DNA from 3 places in the Rhizobium sp. AP16 genome. Region 3 is predicted to be linked to each of the others. Evidence: predicted binding sites of a transcription regulator. Region 3 holds the regulator's gene; each other region holds the start of a gene.
What was found. The regulator PhoB, encoded in region 3, activates phosphate uptake and scavenging genes when phosphate is short. The targets are predictions, from matches to a motif close to TGTCATNNANCTGTCAT.
Positions count from the first base shown of each region.

Region 1: the regulator PhoB is predicted to act here: its motif matches at 1,847-1,863, upstream of PMI03_RS28835 (alpha-D-ribose 1-methylphosphonate 5-triphosphate diphosphatase).
Region 2: the regulator PhoB is predicted to act here: its motif matches at 2,194-2,210, upstream of phnC (phosphonate ABC transporter ATP-binding protein).

Region 1 covers NZ_AJVM01000084.1:40,853-44,800, reverse strand. The annotation lists gene purN (phosphoribosylglycinamide formyltransferase) at 1-637, shown strand, start outside; gene PMI03_RS28835 (alpha-D-ribose 1-methylphosphonate 5-triphosphate diphosphatase) at 650-1,819, opposite strand; gene PMI03_RS28830 (NUDIX domain-containing protein) at 1,970-2,563, opposite strand; gene PMI03_RS28825 (molybdopterin-dependent oxidoreductase) at 2,560-3,948, opposite strand, start outside.
Region 2 covers NZ_AJVM01000086.1:43,359-47,306, reverse strand. The annotation lists gene phnE (phosphonate ABC transporter, permease protein PhnE) at 1-125, opposite strand, end outside; gene phnD (phosphonate ABC transporter substrate-binding protein) at 194-1,099, opposite strand; gene phnC (phosphonate ABC transporter ATP-binding protein) at 1,195-2,049, opposite strand; gene PMI03_RS29475 (pyridoxamine 5'-phosphate oxidase family protein) at 2,276-2,839, opposite strand; gene PMI03_RS29470 (DapH/DapD/GlmU-related protein) at 2,934-3,551, opposite strand; gene phnL (phosphonate C-P lyase system protein PhnL) at 3,548-3,948, opposite strand, start outside.
Region 3 covers NZ_AJVM01000063.1:140,761-144,708, reverse strand. The annotation lists gene PMI03_RS17190 (aspartate aminotransferase family protein) at 1-126, opposite strand, end outside; gene PMI03_RS17185 (GcrA family cell cycle regulator) at 554-1,090, shown strand; gene phoB (phosphate regulon transcriptional regulator PhoB) at 1,178-1,861, opposite strand; gene phoU (phosphate signaling complex protein PhoU) at 1,894-2,607, opposite strand; gene pstB (phosphate ABC transporter ATP-binding protein PstB) at 2,659-3,474, opposite strand; gene pstA (phosphate ABC transporter permease PstA) at 3,489-3,948, opposite strand, start outside.

The DNA.
Region 1 (3,948 bases), on a different contig from region 3:
CAGCGGCTCCAACATGATGGCGCTGGTCAAGGCGGCTGCGGCTTCAGACTATCCGGCCGAAATCGTCGCCGTCATTTCCGACAAGGCGGATGCGGGCGGGCTGGCGAAGGCCGCCGCCGAGGGCATTGCCACCTACGCCTTCGTGCGCAAGGATTTCGCCAGCAAGGACGCGCATGAGGAGGCCATCCTCGCGCAGCTCTCGGCGCTTTCGCCCGACATCATCTGCCTTGCCGGCTATATGCGCCTGCTCACCGGCCGCTTCATCCAGAGCTACGAAGGCCGGATTATCAACATTCATCCGTCGCTGCTGCCGCTTTTCCCTGGCCTGCACACGCATCAGCGTGCCATCGACGCAGGCCAGCGGATCGCCGGCTGCACCGTGCATTTCGTCACCGAAGGCATGGACGAAGGTCCGGTGATCGGCCAAGCGGCCGTGCCGGTGCTGACCGATGATACCGCCGACGCGCTGGCTGCGCGCGTGCTGACGATCGAGCATCAGCTCTATCCTCAGTCGCTGCGGCTGCTGGCGGAAGGCAAGGTCCGGATGGAAAGCGGCAAGGCCGTTACCACGGCAAAGGCACCGGCTGCCGCTGGCCAGCAGATTCTGTCCCTGCTTGGCGACGTCAGCCGGATCTAGTCGAACGTCCCCTCAGGCAGCCATGGCCATCAGCGGATGCAGCGTGCCGTCGCTATAGACGACGCGGCCGTTGCGGAAGGTCGCGCGGATGCGATGAACCGCACCATGCTCGACAGCCACCAGATCGGCTTTCTGGCCGATGGCGATCTCGCCGCGATCCGTCAGGCCGGCAGAGCGCGCGGCATTTGCTGTTGCCATGGCGACCGCCGCTGGCAGGGCGCCGCTGGCAACTTCGGCAATCTTGAAGATCGCCGGCACGAAGGCGGCAGGATGATAATCGGCGGCGATGATGCCAAGCAGGCCCGCTTTCGCTGCATCAAGGGCGCTCAGATTGCCCGACATGGACTGACCGCGCAGCGCATTCGGCGCACCCATCAGCGTCCAGAGGCCACGACGGCGCGCTTCTTCGGCAGCCGGCAGCGTCACAGGGAATTCGCTGATCGTGACGCCGAGATCATGCATCTCGGCCACCTTCTCGGCGCTGTCGTCGTCATGCGATGCGAGCGACAGCTTGTGCTTCAGGGACAGGCGGACAATGTCGCGTAGCTTGCGTTCGATATCCGGATCCTGCCGCATGGCGATGCGGCGAGCGACCACGTCCTCTGCCGCCTCCCGCGACATGGAGCGGCGCTCGGACATGCTGAGGACATAGGCCTCGATATTGTTGTACTGCCCCTGCCCCGGCGTGTGGTCGGTCAGCGACACCATATCGACGACGCCATCCTCCAGCAGCCGCTCCAGCGTCGGCGCGGCGCCGATATTGGTGATCTCGTAGCGGGCGTGGACGCGATGGTCGATGAGCAGGTGGTCACGCAGGCTGCTGATGCCCTTGATAACAGCCGAAGTGGTCTCTAGCGAACGGACGTGGCCGTAGACGCTTTCCGTGGCGAAGGAGACGGCGGCGTAAGCGGTGGTGACGCCGGCAGCAGCAAGCTTCTTGTCAAGTTCGTGGATGCCGAAATCGATCGGCATGGTGGCATTCGGCCGCGGTGCGATCTCGCGCTCGATCATGTCGCCATGCAGATCGACAAAGCCCGGCATCAGCAACCGTCCACCGCCATCGAAGGTCGCATTCGAAACTTGTTCGGTGCGGATCTCGGCAATCACGCCGTCCTCGATGCGAATGGAACCCTGATCGACCACCTCATTGGGAAGAACGAGCTTGAAATTGCTGAGCCACATCGGCTTTCTCCTGGAATAGCGTCAATTGTTTCAAACATATGACAATGGTCCGGACCTATCCGGCGAATGCCTCCCGATAGGCGCGATTCGTGACGCCGTGATGAAGATCGTAGCACTGATTTTGACAGTGCTCGCACGCTTCCAAACGGCCTATCCCAAGCTCGCCTTGTTCAGTGCCGCCCATTGCAGCAACATGACCGTCTTGGCGTCATAGATCTCGCCCGCTTCGATCATCGCCACCGCGTCGGCCAGCCGGACTTCGAGCACCTCGATGTCCTCATGTTCGTCGGCAAGCCCGCCGCCATCAGCGATACGGTCGGTGGTGTCGACGACAGCGGCGAAGAAATGGATGATTTCGGTGACCGCGCCGGGCGAGGTGAATGTCTTGAAAAGAAACCTGATATCGCGGACCCGGAAACCGGTTTCCTCCATCGCCTCGCGGCGGATCGCCTCTTCCGGATGATCGCCATCGAGCAAGCCGGCCGGCACTTCGATCATCCAGGCGGGAAAGCCGGTGAGATAGGCCGGCAGGCGGAACTGCCGCACGAGGATGACCGTCTCGCGCTTGGGATCGTAGAGCAAGATGCAGGCGGCCGGCGTGCGGTGATAGATCTCGCGCTTCAGCCGGTGCGTCTCGCCGCTGGAATCCGTATAGTCGATGTCGTAGTTGCTGAGCCGTGTCCATTGATCCGAGAGCGTCTTCTCGCTGACGATCTCGACCTTGGCCTTTTCAAACTTATTCATTTCGCATCCTTGCGCAGCCAAACCTTGTTGTCGTGGACAGCCGCGCCGCCATAGGGCGCGACGGGATCGGCGCCGGTGAGCACATTGATCCCCTCGCCATCCACATGCGCCTTGTTCGGCCACAGGCCCTCGGCGATCAACACGCCGGGCTTTACCTCCGTCGTGATGCGCGCATGGAGGCGGATGTCGCCCCTGACATTGCCGATCTGGACGAGATCGCCTTCGATGACCTCAAGCGCTGCGGCGTCCGCGGGATTGATCATCACCTCCGGGCGGCCTTCCTTCTGGCGCGAGGTCTTGGTCTCCGCAAAGCTCGAATTCAGGAAATTGCGTGCCGGCGAGGTGGCAAGCCGGAAGGGATGATCCGGATCGGCGACTTCGATGACATCGACCTGATCGGGAAACTCCGGCAGCTCAATGTGCGGGCCGAGCAAGCCAACGGCTTCCGGCGGGCGGTTCGGAGCGGGCTGGTTGACCCAGTCCGGGCGGAAACGGAACCTGCCGTCGGAATGGGCAAAACCGTTGAGGAAATGCGCTTCCTCGAAAGCCGGCTGACGGTCGAACCATTTATGCTCGAGAAAATAATCGTAATCCGGCAGGCCACTATCCGACAGGATACGGTCCACCATTTCGCGTGCGGAAAAACCGAAGCCGGGACGATCGGCGACGCCAAGGCGCTTGGCCAGTTCCTCGATGACGAAGAGATTGCTGCGCACGGTCGAAGGCGGCTCGACCAGCTTGGGGCCGAGCAGAATGTGGTTCTGGCCGCCGGCACGGTAGATATCGTCATGCTCGACGAACATGGTGGCCGGAATGACGATATCGGCCATTTCGGCGGTATCGGTCATGAATTGTTCGTGCACGGCGACGAAGAGGTCGTTGCGGGCAAAGCCGCGCTTTACCAGCCGCTGTTCCGGCGCGATGTTCACCGGATTGGTGTTCTGGATCAGCATGGCCGTCACCGGCCCGCGATGGCGCAGCGCCACGGCATCGCTGGTGAGCGCCCGGCCGATCTGCGACTGGTCGATCATGCGGACATCCTGATCCAGCATCGAACGACCGGTCAGCTCGCTGCCATCGATGCGGAAGATATCGCTGTTGGAATGGAAGGCACCGCCGCCCTCATATTGCCAGGAGCCGAGCACGGTAGCGATCGAAGCCGCCGCATGCATGGCCACGGCACCGTTGCGCTGGCGGGTGAAGCCGTAGCCGAGGCGGAAATAGGATTTCTTCGTGGTGCCAACGAGCCTGGCAAAGGCTTCGATCTCATCGACCGACAGGCCGGTGATAGCCGCCGCCCATTCCGGCGTCTTCGTCTGCAAATGCGCTTCCAGACCGGCAGGATCGTCGGCAAATTTAGCCATATAGGCACGGTCGGCATAGCC
Region 2 (3,948 bases), on a different contig from region 3:
AGGATCGCGAGCCCGAGCCCGGTATAGAGACGGCGCCGGGCCACCATGCGGCTCCAGGCATCGCCGATCTCCTTGGCGCTGTGGGGCGCGCTCTGCATCTGTGGCTGGGCATCGGCAATCGTCATGAAAAATACCGCCTTGAAAAATAGCAAAGAGGCGGCCGTTGCCGGCCGCCTCGCAGTCAGGACGAAGATCAGCCGCCGATGGCAGCTTTGCGAACTTCGATAACGGCGTTGTAGAAGTCCGGCTTGACCTTGACGTAGCCTTTGAAGTCGCCGCCTTCGATGGCGTTGAAGCACTTGGCGTCGGCGGTCGGGAGCTTCAGGAAGAAGTCGGTCAGCTTGGTCTGCCATTCGGCGCCGAGAGCGTTGCGAACGACGAGCGGGCCGTTCGGGATCAGCGGCGAACGCCAGACTTCAACGAGCTTGTTCGGGTCGACGGCGCCTTTGTCGACTTCCTTGCGGAAGGTGCCGGAGGTGTAGCCGTCCTTGAAGTCGCCGAGGCCCGAGGAGTCGTCGACAGCGACGTCGACCTTGCCGTCATAGGCGGCGAGCAGGTTGTTCTCGTGACCGCCGTTGAACTGGGTCGAGGCGAAGAACTTGTCGTTCGGCATGCCGGTGTCCTTCGGGATCTGCGTCAGCGGAACGAGATAGCCCGAGGTGGAGTCCGGATCGGCGTAGCCGAGCTTCTTGCCCTTGGCGTCCTTGATGCTCTTGATGCCGGAGGACTTGAGCGCGAGACCGATCGAGTAATAGCCGGTCGAGCCGTCAGCCTGCTGCGTGGTCAGGATCGGGGTGACGGCTTTCGGGTCCTTGATAGCGACGGCTGCATAGCCGGAAGCGCCGAGTTCGGCAAAGTCGAGCGTGCCGCCGAGAAGACCCTGGATAACGCCGTCATAGTCGGCGGCCGGGAACAGCGATACCTTCTCGAAGCCGAATTCCTTCTTCAGGTGATCGGAGAGGCAGGCATAGTTGCGCAGGCGGTCGGCTTCGTTTTCGCCACCGAGAATACCGACGCGGAATTCCTTGAGGTCCTGAGCGGCAGCGCCGCCGGCAAGCGCGAGAAGCGCCGTGGCTGCAAGAAGGGTCTTCTTCAACATGGGTTCGTCTCCTGGTTAACCGGTGTGTCCCCGGATGTCTTCGGTCTGAAAAAATGCGCCCTTGACGCGGGCTCTCGATCGCGGCCGGCTCCCTCTCAGGGACCGGCCAGTGCCAGCGGTTGCAGGCCGGCGGATGCATGTGCCGCGGCTTGCGCGGCCTGATCGGGAATGTTGATGGCGGTCGACGTCATCGTCTCGTCGACACCGGCGCCATCCTTGTCGGTGCCGTAGATTTCCTTGACTGCTGCGGCCGTCAGGTCGGACGGCTTGCCGTCGAAGACGACACGGCCGGCGGCCATGCCGACGATGCGTTCGCAATAGTTGCGGGCCGTATCCAGCGTATGCAGGTTGGTGATGACGGTGATGCCTTCGCGCTCGTTGATGTCGCGCAAAGCGTCCATGACGATCTTGGCGTTGAGCGGATCGAGCGAGGCGATCGGCTCGTCGGCGAGCATCATCTTCGGCTGCTGCATCAGCGCGCGGCAGATGGCGACGCGCTGCTGCTGGCCGCCCGACAGCGTGCCGGCCATCTGCAATGCGGTCTGCTCGATGCCGAGGCGCCCGAGTGCCGCGATCGCTTCGATGCGCTCTTCACGGGTGAAGACCGAGAGAAGGCTCATGACGGTCGAGCGCTGGTTGAGGCGGCCGAGCATGACGTTGGTCAAGACGTCGAGGCGCGGGACCAGGTTGAACTGCTGGAAGATCATGGCGCAGTCGCGCTGCCAGTTGCGCAGCGCCCGGCCACTCAGCTTGGAAACCTCGGTGCCGGCGAAATGGATCGAGCCGGAAGTCGGGTCGGCGAGGCGGTTGATCATGCGCAGCAGCGTGGACTTGCCGGCGCCCGAGCGGCCGATGACGCCAACCATCTGTCCTTGCGGAATGTCCAACGTCACGGAATCGACAGCGAGCTTGTTTCCGAACCGGCGCGAGACATTCTTGAGCTCGAACATGAAGCTTTCCCTTTCGCCGCTGCTTTGGTCCGCAGCTGGCATTGACGTCGCGCTACTAACTATGAATAGGCACAGGTGCCTTGGCTCAAAACGGAATTTCGAGCGGCTGTGCGCCAAGTATAGGCAACGCATTATCGCCGCTTCATGAAGCTCCGATGTCAGATTTGTGTAAGTGTTGTTACAATCCCCCGCTATTGGTGCGGTGGGATGATTCAGTGGAGCCGCATTAGTTGCTGTCGGCGTCAAATAAACCCGTTGGGAGACCATCCATGCTGCGGACGTTCTTTTCCCGCCGATATTCCTCGATACCATCGGGACCCTTGGCCTTGGCCCATTGATCGAGGCTCGGCCTTTCGCCTTCATAGGAAAAGAGCGGCACGCCGAAGCCGCAGGAGGTCTGGACGAGGTCTATATCCAGCCAGACGATCTGGCGGGCACCGAGCGGTTCGTCGCCGGCATAATGGGTATGCAGCAATTCCCGGTATTCAGCCGATGTCCGGTGAATGATCCGGCCGCGCCCATAGAGGCGCAGGATCATCGGCGGCCCCGCGACGGCGCAGAACATGATGGTCAGCCGCCCATCGGCCTTCATATGCGCCGAGGTCTCGTTGCCGCTGCCGGTGCGGTCGAGATAGATGGCGGTATTGGGTGAGATGATGCGCAGGCACAGCGTCTCGCGGGGCGAAACGTTGACGCGGGACGTCCCGGTCGCAGATGCCGTAAAGAAGATATGTTGCCGGGCAATGAAATCGTTCAGCCGGTCATCGATGCTTTCGAACTGTTTTGCCATGAAGGCGTCTCCCTCGAATATCTGGTCTCAAAGGGTCGCCAGACGCTGGATCCTCAGTCGGCCGGCGCAAGCCCCGTATCGGCGAAAAACGTCCTCATGCGCCGTAGCGGATCAAAAAATCCTCGGCGGAAAGGGCGCGGAAGTCGGTCAGCGCCGTGCGCAGAGTGGCGTGATCCCAGTCCCACCAGGCAAGCTTGTCCATCCGCGCGCCGACCTCGGTGGTGAAACGCTCGCGGATGAGCTTGGCCGGTACGCCACCGACGATCGTATAGGGGGCGACATCCTTGGAAACGACGGCACCGGCGCCGATGACGGCACCATTGCCGACCGCAACACCAGGCAGGATGGTGGCGCCGTGGCCGATCCAGACGTCATGACCGATCACGACGCGGTTCTCGCGCCGCCAGGTGAAGAAATCCGTCTCCATATCGGCATCCGGCCAATAATCGGCGGCGCGATAGGTGAAGTGATGCAGCGTCGCCCGCCATGTCGGATGGTTGGTGGCGTTGATGCGGACGCTGGCGGCGATGTTGACGAACTTGCCGATCGTCGCGCACCAGACGGCGCCGTCCTGCATGATGTAAGAATAATCGCCGATCTCGACTTCGTCGATACGGCAACGCTCCGAGACCTCGGTGTAGCGGCCGAACGTCGAGTTCTTGACCGTTGCTGTCGGGCTGATGAAGGGCGATTCGCCCAGTTGGCGGCTCATGCGGCGGACTTTCTGGGTGAGAAGCGGGAGACGTCGAGAATCCGGCTACCGACCGCTTCGCGCACTTCCTCGTCGTGGAAGATGCCGAGCAGGGCGACGCCGGCCTTTTTCTTCTCCTCGATCATCGAGACCACGACGGCGCGGTTCCGGGCATCGAGGGAGGCCGTCGGCTCGTCGAGCAGCAGGATGGCGTGGTCGGTGATGAAGCCGCGGGCGATATTGACGCGCTGCTGCTCGCCACCGGAGAAGGTGGCGGGCGGCAACTGCCAGAGCTCTTGCGGCAGGTTGAGCTGGGCGAGCAGGGCGCCGGCCCTTTGCCGGGCATCCGCCAGTACCACGCCGCGCGCCAGAAGCGGCTCGGCGACGACATCGATGGCGGCCACGCGCGGCACGGTGC
Region 3 (3,948 bases):
TGCAACACCGGCGGCGAAATCGAGATAGCGCTCGCCTGTCTCCGTGAACAGCCATACGCCCTCTCCTCGCTCAAACCGCAGCGGGGCACGCATATAGGTGTCGTAAAGCGGCGCGGTTTCAGCCATGGCCCGTATCTCCTCGATCACAACCTTTAGGGCCAATCGTTTCCTTCAAGTGAAACGGGCCCGGAAAAATCAAAAATGCCGCCTTGCGGCGGCTGAGGCACTATTGATGTTTTGCACCGCAATGTCAACAAAACAGGCGATTTAGCAGGCGCGGCAGAGCATCTCGCGACGAGAGGTATGTCTTCAGTTGCTAATATTGCAAAAATGCCACGCTTGGACAAGCAAGTTGGGGAAAACCCCGAAATCGATTCCCCAGGAATCATGCGACTCTTGTCACGGAGTCAGCCTCACACTAGGTTAAACCTCAATTACTAGACTGCATGCGGCGGAACTAGTCACCACAATTTTTAAGCGTTTCGCGCCTCGCCCTAATGCGAGGCAATGGTGAAGGATTCTGCCATCGGAAACGCGACAGCGGAGACAGGGCATGAATTGGACAGACGAACGCGTCGAGAAGCTGAAAAAGCTGTGGTCCGAGGGTTTGAGCGCGAGCCAGATCGCGGCGCAGCTCGGTGGTGTCAGTCGTAATGCCGTCATCGGCAAGGTGCATCGCTTGAGCCTGCCGGGCCGAGCGAAGGCCGGCGGCACGGCGACGGCCGCCCGAGCACAGAAGCGCAACACTTCGGCGCCGCGCGCACCGAACTACGCCTCGCGCGTTGCAACCCGCACGGTTACCCGTCAGCAGGGCGCGACGATGCTCAAGGAAGAAGTCGAGATCGATACGGTCAACGAGATCGAATATCGTCCGGCCGCCAATGTGGTCGTTCCGATTTCGCGTCGCCTCGGCCTGACGGAACTCACCGAGCGCACCTGCAAATGGCCGGTCGGCGATCCGCTGAAGGATGACTTCCACTTCTGCGGCAATGACAGCCCGGATGCATCGCCCTATTGCGGCTACCATCAGCGCCTGGCCTACCAGCCGGTGCATGAACGACGCCGGCCGGCGGCTCAACCGCGCGGCTGAGATGCCCCATAGCTGAATGAAAGAAACGGGCCGAAAGGCCCGTTTTCTGTTTCCGCCGCTATGTTGGGTGACTGACCGGTTTCCCGATCAGGCTTCCATGGAATAACCCGCGCCGCGAACGGTGCGGATGACATCCTGCATATTGGAGAAGTTCAGCGCCTTGCGCAGACGTCCGACATGGACGTCGACGGTGCGTTCGTCGACATAGATGTCATGTCCCCAGACACCGTCGAGGAGCTGCGACCGCGAGAAGACGCGGCTCGGCGAAGCCATCAGGAATTCCAGCAGGCGGAATTCCGTCGGTCCCAACCGCACTTCACGGCTCTTGCGGTGAACGCGATGGGTCTCGCGGTCCAGTTCGATGTCGCCACAGCGCAGCACGGTGGAGAGAACCTCCGGACGGGCACGGCGCAGCATCGCCTTGACGCGAGCCATCAGCTCCGGCGTCGAGAACGGCTTGACGACATAATCGTCCGCGCCGGTGGAAAGGCCGCGCACGCGCTCGCTTTCCTCGCCGCGGGCGGTGAGCATGATGATCGGCAGGCGTTCGGTCTCCGGCCGCATGCGCAGCCGGCGGCAGAGTTCGATGCCGGACACGCCGGGGAGCATCCAATCGAGGATCAGAAGATCGGGAATGCGCTCCTGGAGGCGAAGCTCTGCTTCATCGCCTCTCAGAATGGTGTCGACCTCGAAGCCTTCAGCCTCGAGATTATAGCGCAGCAGAACGCTGAGCGCTTCTTCGTCTTCTACAACAGCAACTCTCGGAACCATGCGTCTCTGGTCTCCTTTTCCTGGCGTCTTCGTTATTCCGTCACCGCACCGACGGTGTTGGCGGTATCGTCTTTCGGGCGCTCGCCTTCGGGCTGGCTACCGGTCGCCATGTAATAGATCGTCTCGGCGATGTTGGTGGCATGGTCGCCGATGCGCTCGATATTCTTGGCGCAAAAGAGAAGATGCGTGCAGGTGGTGATGTTGCGCGGATCTTCCATCATGTAGGTCAGCATCTCGCGGAAGAGCGAGGTGTACATCGCGTCGATTTCCTCGTCGCGCTCACGGATCGAGACGGCCTTGTCGGGCGAACGGGTCGTATAGACGTCGAGCACTTCCTTGAGCTGGCTGAGCGCCAGTTCGGAAAGATGCTCGATGCCGCGCGCCAGGCGGCGCGGAACGCCGTGGCCCTGCACGGCGATGACGCGCTTGGCGGTATTCTTGCCAAGGTCGCCAACGCGCTCCAGATCGGCGGCGATGCGAATGGAACCCATGATTTCGCGCAGGTCGGCGGCCATCGGCTGGCGGCGAGCGATGGTGACGATCGCCTTGTCGCCGACTTCGCGTTCGGCGTGGTCGAGAACGACGTCGTCGGAGATGACCTTCTGTGCAAGGGCGGCATCGCCGTGCACCAGTGCACGAACGCTGTCGCTGACCATCTGCTCCGCCAGACCGCCCATTTCAGCAATGCGGCGCGTCAGGAACTTCAGGTCTTCGTCATAGGCAGAGAGAATGTGAGTGGAGACCATTTTTCTATCCTCAGGGTGAAACGTGTGAAGGGAGCCGCGCGCGGGATATCATCAACCAAAACGGCCCATGATGTAATCCTGCGTGCGGAAATCGTCGGGATTGGTGAACATCTTATCGGTATCGTTCTCCTCGACCAAATGGCCGAGATGAAACATTGCGGTGCGTTGGGAAACGCGGGCGGCCTGCTGCATGGAATGCGTCACGATGACGATCGTGAAGTTTTCCCGCAGCTCATGAATCAGTTCCTCGACCTTGGCCGTGGCGATGGGATCGAGCGCCGAGCACGGCTCGTCCATGAGAATGACTTCCGGGCTGACGGCAACGGCGCGGGCGATGCAGAGGCGCTGCTGCTGGCCGCCCGACAGGCTGGTGCCGGCTTCCAGCAGCCGATCCTTCACCTCGCCCCAGAGACCGGCCTTCTGCAGGCTGGTTTCGACAATATGGTCGAGATCGGCCTTGGAGCGATGCAGCCCGTGAATACGCGGGCCATAGGCGACGTTCTCGTAGATCGACTTCGGGAAGGGATTGGGCTTCTGGAACACCATGCCGACGCGGGCACGCAGCTCCACGACATCGATGGCGCTGTCATAGACATCCTGATCGTCGAGCGTGATCTTGCCGGTGACGCGGCAGGTGTCGATCGTATCGTTCATGCGGTTTAGGCAGCGCAGAAAGGTGGACTTGCCACAGCCTGAAGGACCGATCAACGCCGTGACCGTATTGACACGGATGTTCAGGTCCACACCGAACAGGGCGCGCTTGTCACCATAATAGACCGAGACGTCCTGGCCGATCATCTTGTAGGGGATCGTCGTCATCTTCCTGGCCAGTGCCTTCTCGCCTGCGGCTTCCGTCATCATGTTCATTCCGTCTTCTCCCTCTACCAACGCCGCTCGAAGCGACGGCGCAGCAGGATGGCCCCGATGTTCATCGCAACAAGGAAGAAGAGCAGGACGATAATGGCCCCGGAGGTTCGCTCGACAAAGGCACGCTCGGCTTCGCTCGCCCACATGTAAATCTGCACCGGCAGGGCGGTCGCGGGATCGAGTGGCGACGTCGGATAATTGGCGACGAAGGCGACCATGCCGATCAACAGCAGCGGCGCGGTCTCGCCGAGCGCATGCGCCAGCCCGAGGATCGTACCGGTCAGGATGCCCGGCATGGCGAGCGGCAGGACATGGTGGAACACCACCTGCATCCGCGAGGCACCAAGACCAAGCGCAGCGCTTCGGATCGACGGCGGCACCGCCCGCAGCGCCGAGCGCGTGGCGATGATGATCATCGGCAGCGTCATCAGGCTGAGCACCAGCCCGCCGACCAGCGAGGCCGAGCGCGGCAGG